DNA from 4 places in the Arsenophonus nasoniae genome. Region 1 is predicted to be linked to each of the others. Evidence: predicted binding sites of a transcription regulator. Region 1 holds the regulator's gene; each other region holds the start of a gene.
The links. Region 1 encodes CRP, which controls carbon source genes, mostly activating them, when cyclic AMP is high. Its sites were predicted from a motif close to ATGTGANNNNNNTCACAT; they were not measured.
Positions count from the first base shown of each region.

Region 2: a site for CRP is predicted at 2,300-2,317, ahead of glpT (glycerol-3-phosphate transporter). Genes of this name have one in related genera too.
Region 3: a site for CRP is predicted at 3,050-3,067, ahead of ArsFIN_RS16575 (NupC/NupG family nucleoside CNT transporter). Genes of this name have one in related genera too.
Region 4: a site for CRP is predicted at 2,778-2,795, ahead of ArsFIN_RS12500 (YfcZ/YiiS family protein). Genes of this name have one in related genera too.

Region 1 is NZ_CP038613.1:3,850,993-3,855,877, forward strand. It holds gene ArsFIN_RS19450 (hydrolase) at 1-897, shown strand, start outside; gene ArsFIN_RS19455 (YheU family protein) at 901-1,119, shown strand; gene ArsFIN_RS19460 (phosphoribulokinase) at 1,219-2,100, shown strand; gene crp (cAMP-activated global transcriptional regulator CRP) at 2,650-3,282, shown strand; gene ArsFIN_RS28315 (DUF488 family protein, N3 subclade) at 3,546-3,731, opposite strand; gene ArsFIN_RS28320 (DUF488 domain-containing protein) at 3,733-3,891, opposite strand; gene ArsFIN_RS19475 (aminodeoxychorismate synthase component II) at 4,138-4,713, opposite strand.
Region 2 is NZ_CP038613.1:3,669,040-3,673,924, forward strand. It holds gene ArsFIN_RS18465 (zinc/cadmium/mercury/lead-transporting ATPase) at 1-790, shown strand, start outside; gene tusA (sulfurtransferase TusA) at 901-1,143, opposite strand; gene ArsFIN_RS18475 (7-cyano-7-deazaguanine/7-aminomethyl-7-deazaguanine transporter) at 1,342-2,013, shown strand; gene glpT (glycerol-3-phosphate transporter) at 2,543-3,895, shown strand; gene glpQ (glycerophosphodiester phosphodiesterase) at 3,996-4,885, shown strand, end outside.
Region 3 is NZ_CP038613.1:3,269,177-3,274,061, reverse strand. It holds gene prfC (peptide chain release factor 3) at 1-932, shown strand, start outside; gene ArsFIN_RS16585 (patatin-like phospholipase family protein) at 1,124-2,191, shown strand; gene ArsFIN_RS16580 (TatD family hydrolase) at 2,181-2,972, shown strand; gene ArsFIN_RS16575 (NupC/NupG family nucleoside CNT transporter) at 3,225-4,511, shown strand; gene deoC (deoxyribose-phosphate aldolase) at 4,588-4,885, shown strand, end outside.
Region 4 is NZ_CP038613.1:2,507,231-2,512,115, forward strand. It holds gene fadJ (fatty acid oxidation complex subunit alpha FadJ) at 1-771, opposite strand, end outside; gene fadI (acetyl-CoA C-acyltransferase FadI) at 771-2,069, opposite strand; gene ArsFIN_RS12500 (YfcZ/YiiS family protein) at 2,318-2,614, opposite strand; gene fadL (long-chain fatty acid transporter FadL) at 2,976-4,271, shown strand; gene mlaA (phospholipid-binding lipoprotein MlaA) at 4,555-4,885, opposite strand, start outside.

The sequences.
Region 1 (4,885 bases):
AAGCCGCAAATCAAACCACTGTGGCAACGCCTCGAATTGCCTGATGGCGATTTTATTGATCTCGCTTGGAGTGAAGATCCCAAATATGCAAAGCATAAACCTCGACTGGTCATCTTTCACGGCTTAGAAGGCAGCTTTAGAAGTCCATATGCCCATGGCATGTTGGAAGCGACGAAAAAAAGAGGGTGGCTCGGTGTCATTATGCATTTTCGTGGCTGTAGTGGAGAACCAAATCGGCAAAAACGTATTTATCATTCCGGTGAAATTACCGATGCCCGTTACTTCCTCAAATGGCAGAAAACAATTTACGGTCAAGTACCCATTGCCGCTGTTGGCTACTCCCTGGGTGGTAATATGTTAGCTTGCTATTTAGCAGAAACCGGACAATATGCTGATGTTAATGCCGGAGTGATTGTTTCCGCTCCTTTAATGTTAGAACCTTGTTCAATTCGTTTAGAAAAAGGGATTTCACAATTTTATGAACGTTATTTACTCAATGGCCTAAAACGTAATGCAACACGCAAACTCATTCGCTACCCAGGTTCATTACCACTTAATTTGCTACAACTAAAAAAACTAAAACGGCTACGTGATTTTGATAATGTCGTCACGGCAAGAATACACGGTTTTAAAGATGCGGCGGATTATTATCATCAATGTAGTGCTCTGCCCCGGTTACCGAATATTCGTGTGCCAACACTGATCATTCATGCAAAAGATGATCCTTTTATGGCGCCTGAAGTTGTACCGGATATCAATCAATTACCCGCTAATATAGAGTATCAAATGACAGAACATGGTGGTCATGTTGGGTTTGTTAGTGGCACATTAAAACAGCCTAAAATGTGGCTTGAGGAACGCATACCTGATTGGTTAACCCCACATCTGGAGCCGTAATTTATGATTATTCCATGGCAACAGCTAACAGCGGATACGTTAAATAATTTGATTGAAAGCTTTGTTTTACGAGAAGGAACGGATTACGGTAAAGATGAAAAAACGCTGGATGAAAAAGTTGACGACATTAAGCAGCAATTGCGTTTAGGAAGTGTTGTGCTTGTCTGGTCTGAATTACATGAAACGATAAATATTTTGCCAAAAACACAATTACATCCTTAAATAACTGTATGCATCACTAACTAAAAAGAAATTTTTACGTCATTGTAATTAATGTGTTAAAACATTGTATTATCTGAATGAGTAATGGAAGCCACTTATATGTCAGTTAATCATCCGATCATTGCAGTAACAGGTTCCAGTGGTGCGGGCACCAGCACTACTAGCCTTGCATTTCAAAAAATCTTTACCCAATTAAAGCTTTCGGCAGCAACCATTGAAGGTGATAGCTTTCATCGTTATACTCGCCCTGAAATGGATGTTGCTATTCGTAAAGCTAAAGAACAGAGCCGTCATATTAGTTATTTTGGGCCTGAATCCAATGATTTTGGTTTGTTAGAACAAAGTTTAATCGAGTATGGCGAAAAAGGGACAGGAAAACGTCGACATTATTTACACACCTACGATGAAGCCGTTCCCTACAATCTTCAACCTGGAACTTTTACGCCATGGGAACCCTTACCTAAAAATACCGATATATTATTTTATGAAGGGTTACATGGTGGTATTGTAACATCAAAATACAATGTTGCTAAACATGTAGACTTATTAGTCGGCGTTGTGCCTATTGTTAATCTTGAATGGATCCAAAAGCTAATTCGTGATACATCAGAACGGGGGCATTCAAGAGAAGCCGTGATGGATTCCGTTATCCGTTCAATGGGAGATTACATTAAATACATCACCCCACAATTTTCTCGCACCCATATCAACTTTCAACGTGTTCCAACCGTTGATACCTCTAATCCTTTTTCCGCTAAAGCGATTCCTTCTCCCGATGAAAGTTTTATAGTAATCCGATTTAATGGTCTGACCCAGATTGATTTTCCCTATCTTTTATCCATGCTACATAATTCATTCATATCATCAATGAATACTTTAGTTGTTCCAGGTGGAAAGCTAGGTTTAGCATTGGAGTTAATTATGACTCCATTAGTAAAAAAGCTCGTCACTAATAAAAAAATTATCCATAAAAGAAGTTAACAATACAGCATTATATTTTTACTTATATCAATTTTTTATTCTTACAACCATTTTAAGATTCAAACTATACATAAAATTATCTTTTATGTATATCATAATAATAACGTTAATGTTTACCTGTTAATTATTTTATTAAGTAATTATTTTATAGTGTTAATATTTATTTTGCTATAATTTGATAACTTATGAAATAATATATTATTATTCGAGTTTAATTTTTAATTGTAATATTTACTTAGTGATACTTATTAATAAATACAATAAAACTAATCAACTTATTGCTAAAATATGAATTTTTTGGCTTAAACAATATTGCTGAATCGAGACAGTAGAGACAGGATGCTTTTATTATGCTACAAAGCAAAAGCACATTTATAGTATGGTTAAGATCAATACCAAAAATTCCGAATCAATATACCCTATAGTTAATATTAACGTTTCCAAACTAAACAAGTTAGTATGCTATGTTAGAACTTTATAAGATAAGCCAGCCTTGTGAAGACTCGTATTTTGGTATTCAGGCTGCAATAACATTAGAGGATTACGCGAATGCTTTTCGGCAAACCACACACAGACCCTACTCTTGAATGGTTTTTGTCACACTGCCATATTCACAAATATCCATCCAAAAGCACTCTTATTCATCAGGGCGAAAAAGCAGAAACGCTTTATTATATTGTAAAAGGTTCTGTTGCTGTTTTGATTAAAGATGAAGAAGGAAAAGAAATGATCCTTTCCTACCTGAATCAAGGGGACTTTATTGGTGAACTTGGATTATTTGAGGAAGGGCAAGAACGAACAGCTTGGGTTAGAGCTAAAAGCGCCTGTGAAGTCGCTGAAATCTCTTATAAAAAATTCCGCCAATTAATACAGGTAAATCCAGATATCTTAATGCGGTTATCAGCGCAAATGGCTAAACGCTTACAAACAACTTCTGAGAAAGTCGGTAATCTAGCTTTTTTAGATGTCACAGGCCGCATCGCACAAACATTATTAAATTTAGCCAAACAACCTGATGCGATGACGCATCCAGATGGAATGCAAATTAAAATCACTCGTCAAGAGATAGGTCAAATAGTGGGATGCTCACGCGAAACAGTGGGGCGTATTTTAAAAATGCTAGAAGATCAAAATCTGATTTCTGCTCACGGTAAAACCATTGTCGTTTACGGTACGCGTTAATATTTTATAAACCAGTACCTACGTTTATGTAGCGTATTGGTTTCATAAACTTCTTTATTGTTATTTTTATTAATATAAATCAATTATGAATATATAATCCACAATAATAATAAAAAAGCAAATAAAAACGATAGTAAACAGAATAAATTGGATAGCTGAATGATGACATTGCTTTAATAGGATATTTAAAATTAAAAATAACTGGACTATCTATTAGAAAATTAACTAGATAGCTAAAATATAATAATCAAACTTTATTAAGTTTATTTTCCAAATAATGATTTTAATCCTACGGCATTATTATGATCTTTATCTTTGCTGAAAAAAAGAAGCACCAAACAGTCTGATTTTGTTTTAAGCAATAAATGTTGCCAACTATTAGGATTATTTTCTAATTCTGCAAAATAAAGTCGCTTAAACTGTTCAAAATTTGCTGTATATTTATGAATATCATTTTCTTAAATTATTCGAGGGAGCAACATTTTTATTCCATTCATCATAGCAAATATCTTGCTTTCTAATGCCTCGAGGCCATACCCTATCAACCAGTACCCGATAGCTATTATTACTGGTTTTGTCCGCAAAAACACGTTTACAGATGATTATCATGGTACCATTTATTGATAACAAAAAATTTAACAAAAATTTTTTTATTATCTTTAAAAGTAGTCCTTTATCGATACTAAATACAAAAAAACCTATTTTAATAATATATAAACAGATACCTTACTATAAACTCCTTTTTGCCCTATGGAAATTTATAATGCAAGCAAAATAAAGCCTATTTTATCCAACATTGATAGTTATATTACTCATTGAATATAAATAGCCAAACCTAATCTAACTTCTAATAAATTAATACTTTAGAAAATTATTTAATAACTCATGTCCTTGCTCGCTCAAGATACTTTCTGGATGAAATTGGACACCTTCAATAGGGAGTGTTTTATGCCGAATCCCCATAATTTCATCAATATTTCCATCATGTAGTGTCCAAGCAGTCACTTCAAAAGTTGCGGGTAATGTTCCAGCATCAATTACCAAAGAATGATAACGCGTTACCTGTAATGGGCGATTTAATCCTTTAAAAATACCTTGCTGATTATGATGAATTGCTGATACTTTACCATGCATTACTTCTCTCGCTTTGACAATAGAAGCACCAAAAGCCTGTCCAATCGCCTGGTGACCAAGACAAACACCCAAAATTGGGATCTTACCGGCGAAATAGGAAATTGTATCTAGGGAAACACCCGCCTCGTTAGGTGTACACGGACCTGGTGAAATGACTAAATGTGTCGGAGCTAATGTTTCTATCTCCGAGATAGTTATTGCATCATTACGCTTAACCACGACATTAACCCCTAATTCACACAGATATTGATAAAGGTTATAGGTAAACGAATCATAGTTATCAATTATCAAAAGCATAACTAGCTATCCAAATGATTTTTATAGTAATAATTCCTTAATTTTGATCTTTATTATTAAGGCAAATTGTACAGATTATGATACCATAACAACAAAGCTGGCTATCATACCATAACCGCAGAAAAAAATAGCTCACAAAAATCAATCAAAATGTTTCATTTTAATAAATAAA
Region 2 (4,885 bases), 180 kb from region 1:
AGCAAAAGCGATTTTGGCCAAAGCTCAAGCACTAGAAATTAATATTGAACCCGCCCAAAATCATAAAGCATTGGCCGGTATTGGGGTGGAGGGTTATTTGGCAGGTAAACATATTCTAGTAGCAGCACCGAATAAAATCTCTGACGACATATTAACTCTAAAATGGCAACAAACGGTAAAAAAACTTGAAAAGCAAGGTAAAACCGTGGTGGTGATCTTAGTTGATAATAAGCTACTTGGCATTATTGCGATGCAAGATACACTACGCTCAGATGCGTTTGATGCTGTTAATAAGCTGGGAAAACTTGGTATTAAAACCGTCATGCTAACGGGGGATAACCCACTGGCAGCTAAATCAATTGCCAAAAAAATTGGTTTAGATTATCGGGCAGGACTGTTACCTGAAGATAAAGTCAATGCAATTATAACCCTCAGTAAAACCGATCATACACTGATGGTTGGTGATGGTATTAATGATGCTCCGGCAATGAAAGCGGCTAACGTCGGTATAGCCATGGGTAATGGAACGGATGTCGCGCTTGAAACCGCTGATGCAGCATTAACTCATAATCGGCTAACTGGATTAGCTGAGATCATTATGTTGTCACGAGCAACCAGAGCCAATATTCGTCAAAACATTACTATTGCCTTAGGACTAAAAGCCATCTTCCTAGTGACTAGTTTATTAGGCATAACCGGCTTATGGATAGCTGTTTTAGCGGATTCGGGTGCCACTGCATTAGTGACCGCAAATGCACTCCGCTTATTGAAGGCGCATCAGACAGAATAAACATTTTATTAAATATTATTTATATATTGAAGAAAAGAGAGGCATGGTTCAATAGCCTCTCTTTTTCAATATATTATTTTCTTTAACACCGTTTCATTTTAAGTATTAATTCACTTTTTGCGGATCAAATAACGGTAAGGAGGTTGCTGGGTCTCTTCAGCTAAAAGTTGATGTTGCATAAAACGACAAAAGGCTGGAATATCACGGATTGTAGCCGGATCATCAGCAATAATTAATAATGTATCACCTTCAGCCATCTGACGAACCATTTTTCTTATCATCATAATTGGTTCAGGACAACGTAATCCTTGTGTATCAAGAGTTCGATTTGGGTTAGTAAAAATATCTGGCATAGGTATTTCGTTTTAAAGCCTATTCAATAGCTTGGAATTATATTACAAATCAAATAAATTCTCCTGCCATTTATTAAATAAAATAGATAAGAAAACTTTATTATTCATTTTGCTTTTATCTTATCCCAGGAGTATGATGCGCTGCGTAAATGACATTATCATGGGTTCCCTCACCCCATTTAATCAAAAAGGTATAATATGTTCGAATTAACGCCACAACAGCGAATTAAGGCACTCATCTGGCTTTCCTTTTTTCATATTTTGATAATTACCTCTAGCAATTATCTGGTACAACTGCCGATTACCATTTTCGGCCTTCATACCACATGGGGAGCGTTCACTTTTCCTTTCATTTTCTTAACAACTGATCTAACTGTACGTATTTATGGTGCTGCTCTCGCTCGACGGATTATTGCTGCGGCTATGCTGCCGGCGCTTTCTATCTCCTACATTCTATCGGCACTTTTTTACCAAGGACAATGGCAAGGATTTATTACCCTAAATGAATTTAATTTATTTGTTGCCCGTATTGCGCTAGCAAGCTTCATGGCTTACGTTTTGGGCCAAATTATGGATATTTTCGTGTTTAATAAATTACGTAATTATCGTCGTTGGTGGATTGCGCCGACGGCTGCAATGTTTTTCGGTAATCTACTGGATACGATTGCTTTCTTTTTCATTGCATTTTATCGCAGCACTGACCCTTTTATGGCGACAAACTGGGTGGAAATTGCTTTAGTCGATTATAGCTTTAAGTTATTTATTTGTATGCTATTTTTCCTTCCAGCTTATGGATTGATGTTGAACTTCATTTTAAGCTACTTTTTCCAGGGTCAACACGAAAAGAATTGTTATCTAGCTAGCAGATAATAATTAAGTTGAATCAAGTCTAAATATGCCTAATTGAATATCTGTTTAACAATAAAACCATCCATTGAGTGGAGAATAACGATATCCACTCAGTGTAATAATGTATAAACCACAGAACACTTAGCAATTATTTTCGTTATAGGGTAGTTGTAGACTTTAATATGATATTTGATATCAACTAAATAAGCGGTCATCTATCACAATATAAACAATTTTTAATCAACAATGTTTATTAAGAAACAAAAACGAGCATTCATAGTGACTTTTGATAGCAGAACTAACAAATTTATGACGAAGTTCACATTTATGCTTGAATAATTAAAAAATTATTTCTATCGCCGATATATATTTTGTCTGTTTACGCACAAATTTATAACATTTTCGCATTCATATGCAGACATATGCATTAACATGAGTTATCTTAGCGCGCGATTAAGAAAGAAGACCGAATAATAACGTCTCACATTTTTCGTTTTAGCAATTGCTTATTACTTGATAGCAATAATTTAAATGCTATCGGAGGGGAATTATGTTAAGTATTTTTAAGCCAGCACCACATGACAAAAGAGTTCCGGCAAATCAAATTGATCCACTTTATCGCCGCCTACGTTGGCAAATTTTCTTCGGTATTTTCTTTGGTTATGCTGCTTACTATCTAGTTAGAAAGAATTTTGCCTTAGCAATGCCTTATTTAATTGAACAAGGCTTTTCCAAAGGTGATCTTGGTTTTGCGCTATCAGGTATCTCAATTGCTTATGGTATCTCAAAATTTATTATGGGCTCAGTCTCTGATCGTTCAAATCCGAGAGTATTTTTACCTGCTGGGCTAATTTTATCCGCTTCAGTGATGCTGATTATGGGCTTTGTACCTTGGGCAACCTCAAGCATTATGATCATGTTTGTTTTACTCTTCCTATGCGGTTGGTTTCAAGGTATGGGATGGCCCCCCTGTGGCCGCACAATGGTTCACTGGTGGTCACAAAAAGAACGTGGTGGTATCGTTTCGATTTGGAACTGCGCGCATAATGTTGGTGGCGGCATCCCGCCTTTATTATTTATATTAGGTATGGCATGGTTCCACGACTGGAAAGCAGCGCTATACATGCCAGCTCTTGCCGCCATTTTAGTCGCTATCATTGCTTTTGCTTTAATGCGTGATACACCACAATCATGTGGTTTACCACCGATTGAAGAATATAAAAATGACTATCCCCCTGATTATACCGACAAAGACGAAAAAGAGCTGACCGCAAAACAGATCTTTATGCAATATATTTTGCCTAATAAACTGCTTTGGATGATCGCTTTTGCTAACGTTTTCGTTTACTTACTACGCTACGGCGTGCTTGACTGGTCACCGACTTACTTACGTGAAGTTAAACACTTTGCTATGGATAAATCGTCATGGGCTTATTTCTTATATGAATATGCAGGTATTCCCGGCACACTACTTTGCGGTTGGATGTCAGATAAAGTTTTCAAAGGAAACCGTGGTGCCACCGGCGTATTCTTCATGGCATTAGTCACCATTGCAACCATTGCCTTCTGGCTCAATCCTCCAGGGAATCCTCATATTGATATCGCTTGTATGCTAATTATTGGATTCTTAATCTATGGCCCTGTTATGTTGATTGGTTTACATGCACTTGAATTAGCTCCCAAAAAAGCCGCAGGTACTGCAGCTGGTTTTACCGGTTTATTTGGCTATCTTGGTGGTTCAGTAGCGGCAAGTGCTATTGTGGGTTATACCGTTGACTATTTCGGCTGGAATGGCGGCTTTATGGTAATGATTGGCGGTAGCTTTCTTTCTGTTATTTTATTGTTTATTGTGATGCTAAGTGAAAATAAACATAAGCGCCAAATGATGGAGCAACATAGCTAATTTTTGTCATAGATCTACTATCTTTAATTAATAAACTCGGCCAAAAGGGGAACTCACTTTATCGCTGATTTCCCCGATCATAATAAAGAGAATTATACTAATGAATATAAAATTAAATACCTTGGTTGCTAGTATGTTATTAGTTATGTCGATGTCAACAATTGCACAATCTAATGCAAAAGTTGTTATTGCTTATCGCGGGGCAAGTGGCTATTTGCCTGAACATACATTACCCGCCAAAGCAATGGCTTATGCGCAAGGTGCCGATTTTCTTGAGCAAGATTTGGTAATGACAAAAGATAATGAGCTGATTGTGTTACATGATCACTATCTTGATAGCGTAACAGACGTTGCTGACCGCTTTCCAGGCCGTGCTCGCAAAGATGGTCGCTTTTATGCCATTGATTTTACCTTACCAGAAATTCGTTCACTTAAATTTACTGAAGCCTTTGAAATGAAAGATGGTAAAAAAGTGCAAACCTATCCTAACCGTTTCCCAATGGAAAAATCCAGCTTTCATATTCATACTTTTCAAGAAGAAATTGAATTTGTCCAAGGTTTAAATAAATCAACCGGCAAAAACATAGGCATTTATCCTGAAATTAAAGCACCTTGGTTTCACAAGCAGGAAGGTAAAGATATTTCAACTAGGGTGTTAGAAATACTAAAGCAATATGGCTATAGCAACAAAAACGATAATGTCTATCTCCAGTGTTTTGATGCTAATGAATTAAAACGTATTAAAAATAAGCTTTTCCCTAAATTAGGTATGGATTTAAAACTGGTTCAATTAATTGCTTATACTGACTGGCATGAAACTTATGAAGAGCAGCCTAACGGTAGCTGGACTAATTATAGCTATGATTGGATGTTTAAACCAGGTGCAATGAAAGAAGTGGCTAAATATGCTGATGGGATAGGGCCAGATTATCACATGCTTATTAGTGAAAACTCCAAGCCTGGTAAAATAAAGCTGACTACAATGGTTAA
Region 3 (4,885 bases), 580 kb from region 1:
GTGATGACTTTGCTGCTCAGCTACGTGAAGAGCTTGAGTTAGTAAAAGGGGCTTCTCATGAATTTAATTTAGACGCTTTTTTGCAAGGCAAGTTAACACCGGTCTTTTTGGGTACCGCTTTGGGCAATTTTGGTGTTGATCATATGTTAGATGGTTTGGTCAATTGGGCTCCAACACCGATGCCGCGCCAGGCTGATAGTCGTATTGTTAATGCGCAAGAAGAGAAATTTTCGGGTTTTGTATTTAAAATACAAGCTAACATGGATCCAAAACATCGTGATCGGGTGGCTTTTTTACGCATTGTGTCTGGTAGCTATCAAAAAGGTATGAAACTTTATCAGGTACGAAACAAAAAAGAGGTAGTCATTTCAGACGCACTCACTTTTATGGCGGGAGATCGCTCCCATGTTGAAGAAGCGTTTCCAGGTGATATTATCGGCCTGCACAATCATGGCACTATTCAGATCGGTGATACCTTTACCCAGGGAGAAGCGTTAAAATTTACCGGTATTCCCAATTTTGCGCCCGAACTCTTCAAACGGATTCGTTTACGTGATCCGTTAAAACAAAAACAGTTACTTAAAGGGTTAGTTCAGTTATCCGAAGAGGGTGCTGTCCAGGTATTTCGTCCTTTAGCCAATAATGATCTTATTGTTGGTGCTGTAGGAGTGCTTCAGTTTGATGTGGTGGTGGCACGTTTGAAGAGTGAATACAACGTTGAAGCTATTTATGAGCCGGTAAATGTGTCAACCGCACGCTGGATCGAATGTGATGATGTGAAAAAATTAGAAGAATTCAAACGGAAAAATGAACAGAATCTAGCTTTAGATGGTGGTGACAACCTCAGTTATATTGCGCCAACGATGGTAAATCTTAATCTAACCAGCGAGCGATATCCTGAAATTCGGTTCTGTAAAACCCGTGAGCATTAATGAATTGCATATTGATTTTTTATTATATTACCCTCACTTGTTATTAGTGGGGGGTATGACTTTTTTAGTTGTTGTATTTATTTCTCCCAAACTTTTAAGGCGATAAAAATATCAGGATTAAACACAATAGTAGATATTGAATAGCAGATTGCATTTTAAGGGTCTACTATCAGTTTTAGGGGGAAAGCAATATGGGAAGATATATACCAATCACATTGGGGAATATTGAACCTTTAACCTTAGACGATAATGCATCTGCTCTTGGCAAAATAGCATTAGTCTGTGAGGGGGGTGGGCAGCGCGGTATTTTTACCGCAGGTGTATTGGATGAATTTCTCCGTGTTGGCTTCAATCCATTTGATATTATGGTAGGGACATCGGCCGGCGCGCAAAATTTATCGGCCTATCTTTGTCAACAACGCGGTTATGCCCGTAAAGTGATTACTGATTATACCACTAAATCTCAGTTTTTTAGTCCATTACGTTTTATTCGTGGTGGCCATATGATTGATTTAGATTGGCTAATTGATATCACTTCCCGTGAATTACCTCTTGATTTCTCTAAAGGATTGTCTTGCTTAAATAGCGGACGTCAATTTTTAATTAGTGCATGTTGCTATGAAGATTTTAGTCCGGTATATTTTCAACCCACGCAAGATAGCTGGTTAGATATTATTCGGGCGTCAAGTGCTATTCCCGGATTTTATCGCCAGGGGGCGGTATTTAATGGCCAGCTTTATCATGATGGTGGTATAACGGCTTCAATTCCTGTTGAGGAAGCTTATCGCCGTGGCGCAAAAACAATTGTAGTGATTAGAACAGTTCCTTCGGGAATTTATTATACCTCCGAATGGTTAAAAAGGATGACCCGCTGGTTGGAACACCGCAATATACGGCGGATGGCTAAGATGATCAAAGTACATATTAAAAGCTATCAACAGACCCAGAAATTTATTGCTGCGCCCCCGCCAGGTATCCAAATTTTTGAAATTTATCCACCGAAACCTTTAATGAGTTGTGCATTAGGTAGCCGTGCTGCAAATTTAAATAGTGATTATCATATTAGACGTCAATGTGGCCGCTATTTTTTAACTAGCTTAAGTGACTATTTTGCTGCTAATGATTTAGTATCTTACCCGTATTCTATTGAAAATAATCAAGTGGTTAATTCAGCATCTTTGTCAGCTGATGTGATTTCGAATCAACAAGATGAAGACCCTAAATCAGGTGATGAAGGATTAGTCATTGATGTTCGTTGACACTCATTGTCATTTTGATTTTCCTCCTTTTATCCATGATATTGAAGATAGCTTTTTGCATGCTGCAAAAGTTCGCGTGACCGATATCATTATCCCGTCAGTGGGTATTGAGAATTTAGAGCGAGTATATTTACTGGCACCGCAACATCCGCATTTATATGCTGCATTAGGCTTTCATCCTTTGTATATTGCCAATTATTTACCCGAGCATTTTACTGAATTAGTGGCATTACTGCAGGAAAACAGCAATAAATGTGTTGCTATTGGTGAAATAGGCTTAGATTATTTTGTTACTAATGCTGTGGTTAAGCAACAACAAACATTGCTGATCCAGCAATTAAAGTTGGCTAAACAATATGAGTTACCGGTTATTCTACATTCGCGTAAAAGCCATGATCAGCTAGCTGCTTTATTAAGACGATTTGATGTGCCAAAAAAGGGAGTTATTCATGGATTTTCGGGCAGTTTATCGCAAGCAAATGCTTTTATCCAGTTAGGTTATTTTATCGGTATTGGTGGTGTAATCACCTATGAGCTAGCTAAGAAAACGCGGGCCGTAGTTGCGCAATTGCCGCTAAGGTCATTAGTACTTGAAACTGATGCGCCTGATATGCCATTAGCCGGATTTCAGGGGCAGATTAATCGTCCGGAAAGAATACGTTTGGTTTTTGAAGCACTATGTAACCTTCGGCAAGAGTCAACAGAAGAAATTGCAGGGCAGCTTTATAATAATAGTTTGCAACTATTTAATATCAAAAAAGGCAGACATAATATGAGTTAATTAATCATACTAATAAATTATTTAATTATAATTATGTGTCTATTTAGATAATTTTTGCTGGCAATATCGCTTTTCGTAAGTGATATGTGTCGCAAAATTTATTTTTTCGTGATTTTTCGTTATGATTATTTGTGATACGGACTGCGAGTTATTAATGTGAAATCGTTATAATGTCTGCGCATTAAACTGACAGTTTATTCTTTAAACAATAGAAATTTTTCATTTGAAATAAAATACACAGGGATATTATTCATGCAACTCATTATGAGCCTGCTAGGGATGGTAGTATTGATTTTTATCGCTATCATTTTTTCCAGTAACCGTCGAGCAATTAAATTCCGTACCGTATTTGGTGCTTTTATTATTCAAATGACTATGGGAGCATTTGTTCTCTATGTTCCAGCTGGCCGCCGTACTTTGGAAACTGTATCTGATGCAGTCTCTAATGTGATTGGTTATGGACAAGTTGGCATGGATTTTATCTTTGGTGGTTTGGTCTCCAATAAAATGTTTGAACTGTTTGGCGGTAGTGGTTTTATTTTTGCCTTACGTGTTTTACCGGTCATTGTTTTCTTCTCCTCATTAATCGCCGTCCTTTATTATCTTGGTATTATGCAGTTTTTTATCAAAATATTAGGTGGACTTTTGCAATGGATATTAGGTACCTCACGCACCGAGTCGTTATCGGCAACCGCTAATATTTTTGTCGGCCATACAGAGGCGCCTTTAGTTGTCAGACCCTATATTGCCACAATGACTAACTCTGAACTATTTGCTGTTATGTGTGGTGGATTAGCTTCCGTTGCTGGCTCAGTATTGGCCGGCTATGCGCAAATGGGGGTGCCAATGGAATATCTGATCGCAGCATCTTTTATGGCGGCACCAGGGGGATTGTTATTTGCCAAATTGATGGTACCGGAAACAGAGAAAACCCATGATGCTGTTAATATGGTCAGTGTGGCGAGTGGCGAAGAGCGGCCAGTTAACATTATTGATGCCGCCGCCGCCGGTGCCTCTTCCGGTATGCAACTTGCTTTAAATGTCGGTGCGATGTTGCTGGCATTTGTTGCATTAATCGCTTTGCTTAATGGCATTTTGGCGGTGGTTGGAGGCTGGATCTATATACCAGGCTTATCATTAGAATTGATCTTAGGTTGGATCTTTGCGCCAATTGCCTATTTGATTGGTATACCCTGGCATGAAGCGACGATTGCCGGTTCGTTTATTGGACAAAAGTTAGTGGTCAATGAATTTGTTGCTTATATGCACTTTGGCGAATACTTAAAACCTGATAGCGAGGTGATTGCCGCAGGTAAGCAAGTACTTTCTGAGCACACTAAAGCCATAATCTCTTTTGCATTATGTGGGTTTGCTAATTTGGCTTCCGTAGCTATATTACTGGGTGGTTTAGGCGGGATTGCTCCAAATCGACGTAAAGATGTTGCTCGATTGGGTTTGAAAGCGGTATTAGCCGGTTCATTATCTAATTTGATGAGTGCCACTATTGCTGGCTTCTTTTTATCGTTAGCGGCAATGTAACCCAATAAGCTTGATATAATTAAACGGTTGTTTAAACACTGAAGCAATAATGTCATTAGTTTTAGAGAATTATATAATGGAATTAAAACTTGCTGCGCAACGCGCATTAAATTTGATGGATTTAACCCTATTAAATGATGACGATACTGATGAAAAAGTGAAGATATTATGCCATCAAGCAAAAACCGCCCGAGGAAATACCGCTGCGATATGTATTTATCCACGCTTTATTCCATTGGCACGTAAGATTTTAACTGAACAAAATACCCCGAATATTCGAATTGCAACCGTAACTAATTTTCCATTTGGCGGGCAGGATGTCGCGATGGCATTGACTGAAACACAAGCAGCTATTGCTTATGGAGCAGACGAAG
Region 4 (4,885 bases), 1.3 Mb from region 1:
ATAATGACCTTTACTTTTTGAATTTGTTTTATTTTTAATTATCGCGAATAGGATATTTCTGATAATGGGTAATTCTGATAAACGCTGCATAACAGGCAAATATGTTTTGCCTTTTCTTCCTTTATCAATCCAGCTAATTGCCGTTTCCAATAAAATTTCTGCTGGCACAATATCATCAACTAAACCTAATTTTAGTGATTGCTTTGGTCTTAATTGTCGGCCAGTCAGAATCAAATTTAATCCATTAATTAAACCAATTAAACGAGGCAAACGCTGTGTTCCTCCAGAACCAGGAATTAAACCTAGTTGCACCTCAGGTAAACCAAGACGCGTTTTCTCGGACAGAGTACAAATTCTTATATGGCAAGCAAGCGCTAATTCTAATCCGCCGCCTAAACATACACCATCAATTGCTGCGACTACCGGTAATGGATAACTTTCAAGCAGGTTAAATAATTTTTGCCCTGTCATAGCAAGCTGTGTTGCTTCTTCTTTTGTTTTACAATTGGAAATCATACTAATATCAGCACCAGCAAGGAAACAGCCTGGTTTATTTGAAATAATAATAATACCTTTTAAACCCGCGATTTCTTGAGCTTGCTGTAATATCACATAAAATTGATCAACAAATTCAGCTTTTAATGTATTAACTTTTTCGCCGGGAACATCAATGGAAATAACGCCAATATTGTTTTGTTTGACGGACAAATGAAACACAGGATAGCGAGTAATTGCAGGTAAGTTCTTTTCTTCATTTTTATTGGTTATCATTACTCAACCTCCAAAATCATTGCTGCACCTAAACCGCCTGCTGCACAAGCGGTTGTTAACGCCAAACCACCACCACGACGATGTAACTCATTAAGCGTCTGTATCACCATACGAGCACCGGTAGCAGCAAATGGATGGCCATACGCAAGAGAACCACCTAATACGTTAAATTTTTCCATATCAATTTCACCAATCGCTTCTGATTGTCCTAATTTTTCTTGCGCAAATTTTTTGCTCGCAAACATTTTTACATTGGCTAATACTTGAGCAGAAAAAGCTTCATGCATATCAATTAAGGTAAGATCTTTTAAACTTAATCCAGCGCGTTTGAGAGCTAATGGTGTTGCATAAGAAGGGCCTAATAGCATGTCTTGCCATACGTCAATAGCCGAAAAAGCATAACTACGAATATAACCTAATGGGGTTATACCTAATGTTTTCGCATTTGATTCAAACATCAACATTACGGCTGCAGCACCATCAGTCATTGGCGTACTATTCGCGGCGGTAACAGTACCATGTCGACGATCAAAGGCGGGTTTTAACTTTGCATAAGAACTAAGCGTTGAGTCTTTTCGAACATTATTGTCTTCCGATAATGACTCTTGGAAAGGCGGTATATGCGCTGTCATGACTTCTTTATGTAATACACCACTATCCCAAGCCTGGGCAGCTAGGATATGGGAACGATGAGCAAAAGCGTCTTGTTCTTCACGACTGATATGATAGGTTTTTGCCATCTGTTCAGCAGTATCTCCCATTCTTAAGCCAGTAGAATATTCGGCTACTGCTGGTGAAACAGGAAGAAAATCACGAAAACCTAATTTGCTTAAGAGTCGCAAACGTTGGCTTATTGATTTTGCTCGATTAAGGTCAATTAAAGTGCTGGCCATTTTTTTAGTTACACCAATAGGCAAAACCGATGATGAATCAGCACCACCAGCAATACCGACCTTGATGGAGCCTGCCATCATACTTTCAATAATATTGGTAATAGCCTGAAAGCTAGTTGCACATGCTCTAGAAATACTATAAGCATCTGTCGAAACGGGTAGTCCTGCCCCTAAAACAATTTCTCTAGCAATATTCGGCGCTTCAGGCATCTGAACAACTTGGCCAAAAACTACTTGATCAATAAATTGAGAATCAATACCACTACGAATAACTAATTCACTTACTACCATTTTGCCTAAATCGACAGCAGGTATATTATGATAAGCCGTTGCCTGTTTAGCAAAAGGAAGGCGTAACCCAGTAACAATTGCGATACGATCAGTATTCTTAACGTTGTAGTTCATAGCAGATCTCGCTTCCCTTTTTATAAAAAATGAAAAATGAAACTATAGCTAATCATTCCCGATACTTCACAGAGGTCTGATCTGATAATCAATTGTTATTCAAATGTAGTAAAAGAAAAATAATATAAATTAAAAACTGAGAGGCGACACGCAAGATATGAATATTTATTTGTCAAACAAGTCAAAATATTGAGAAAAGCTCAACGAACAAATGCCTACAGAATATCTGTAGGCATGGTTAAACTCACTTAACGTAAATTTAATTGAAAAATTAGTGTTTCAGCTTCACAACAAAAGGTAAAATTTGCTATTAATTTAACACCTTCAGCTATAGGCTGAATCTGATGTTCGATCGTACAAGGCTCCGATTCAACTGCCCGCGCTTGTGCCATCAACTGTATTAACATTGTTTTAGCTTCTTGTTGATTTAAAAAATTTTTTTCAAAAGAAGCCGTGCAATTTTGATTATCTATCACTGTACCCACATCAACACAACAGCAAGCAGCAGTTTCTTCAGCATGACAACGATTTTTAGCGTCCGACATAATTCTTTCCAACAATAAACATTAACAAAATATAATCATAACGCCAATTAACAAAAAAACACCAGTCAATATCTAATAATCTATAAAATTTCAAGTAGTTATTTGATCTAATATCCTATTGTTACGCTATCTCAACCACTTTGCATAATTGGAGCACCAATTTATGTTAAATAAATCACATTTTTACAAACAACTAACACATACGCAGTGAACATGTTTGTAATAAAACCGGTATTCAATTCTATACTCAGTCAACTGGTCTGATTTGCCATATTGGCATGGAGCCAATACAATTGCTGGCCTTTCTATTGCGACCAACAATGTCGCTCTTATCATAAATATAATTTAAGGGGTTTTGGTCATGAACCAGAAAAACCTGTTCAAACATACAATTTTGGCAATGGCTGTAAGTTTTGTTTCAACAAATACTAGCGCTGCTGGCTTTCAACTGAACGAATATTCCACTTCTGCGTTGGGACGTGCTTTTTCAGGTGAAGGGGCGATTGGCGATAATGCTAGCGTTGGTAGCCGCAATCCAGCAGCCATGATGTTATTTAATAACCCTGTGCTCTCTTTTGGGGCGATTTATATCAATCCTGACGTTGATATAAAAGGAAAATCACCTGTCACTGGTAACAGTACCACTTCAAGAAATATCGCTCCTCATGCCTGGATACCCAATGCCCATTTTATTTTTCCAGTAAATGACAAATGGGCGGTTGGTTCTTCAATTACCACTAATTACGGCTTAGCCACCGAATTCAATCACAACTATAATGCCGGGCCTATTGGCGGAAAAACCGATCTGACCACACTTAACCTTAATTTAAGTGGAGCTTATCGCTTTAATCAGCATTTCAGTGCTGGTTTAGGCTTTAATGCCGTCTATGCCGATGCAGAAATTACCCGTCATATAGGGGAATTTGGAGCCGCAATAGGGCTAGGGCTGCCTGCATCAACCACTATTGCCAAACTTAAGGGTGATGATTGGGGATATGGCTGGAATGCCGGCATCTTGTATGAATTAGATGAGAATAATCGTTACAGCTTTACCTATCGTTCAGAAGTTAAAATAAAGTTTAACGGCGACTATAGTAATGAGCTTCCCACATTGATACCTGGTGGTTTAGGCGGTAATAGTATTAAAGGCAACCTGGATCTGCATCTGCCCGAAATTTGGGAAATCTCTGGTTATAATAAAGTCGCACCTAAATGGGCTGTTCATTATAGTTTAGCCTATACCAGTTGGAGCCAGTTTAAAGAACTGAAGGCCACCGCAAAAGACAGTGGACAAGTTTTATTTAATAAACATGAAGGCTTTAAAGATGTTTTTCGCATTGCGCTAGGCACGACTTACTATCATGATGATCATTGGACGTTTCGTACCGGTATTGCCTTTGATGATAGCCCGGTGCCAGCTAAAAATCGCTCGATCTCAATTCCTGATCAAGATCGCTTTTGGATCAGTGCCGGTACAACTTATGCCTTTAACGAAAACGCCTCAGTTGACGTAGGTATTTCCTACATGCATGGTCAAAACGTAAAAATCAAAGAAGAAATGCCGCTAATGGCTGGTAGCCCTGCCCTCCCAGCCTATGACTTTAAATCCAGTGGAAGCGCCTGGTTAGCTGGCGTTAACTTTAACTACAAATTTTAATTTTTACTGAAAACACAAAAGGATAGCCACAGCTATCCTTCCTTAAACTGGTTATAGGAAAATATTTAGTGATAATATAATGAATATCCAAATACCGCAGCCATACCAGTATTTACTAATTAAATGATAATAAATAATTTATCGAAAAAATAATTAGCAAACAATTATATTATTAATTGTCTTTTTAATTTATAAAGATTTAAGTCGACCACAAAAATCAATAAATCATCTTACCGTTATTTTTTATCCACTAATATATAAATTAAAATGTATCCCCATTTTACTAATCAATAGAATCCAAATCTTCTTCTATCACAGCAGCGTTAGGGTTAATAGTTGGTTTCAAAACGCCTCCTTGTGCCTTAAAATCTTTATTTTGAAAATAAGCTTCTCTAATCATTAAATAAGGATCGGAGGAGTTTTGTAAAATGCCATCAGAGTCTAATAAAAGTGCTCGCTTTTCAATTCCCTCTAATACCCATTTTCCTGCGGACATCCAAAAAGTAAGATAACTTAGCATCGGATAAGCCTTGTCAGCCCAATCGCCCCCATCTTCTCGTAAAGTAAAACTACCATAACCTGGCAATACTACATATGGACCATAGCCAACCTGA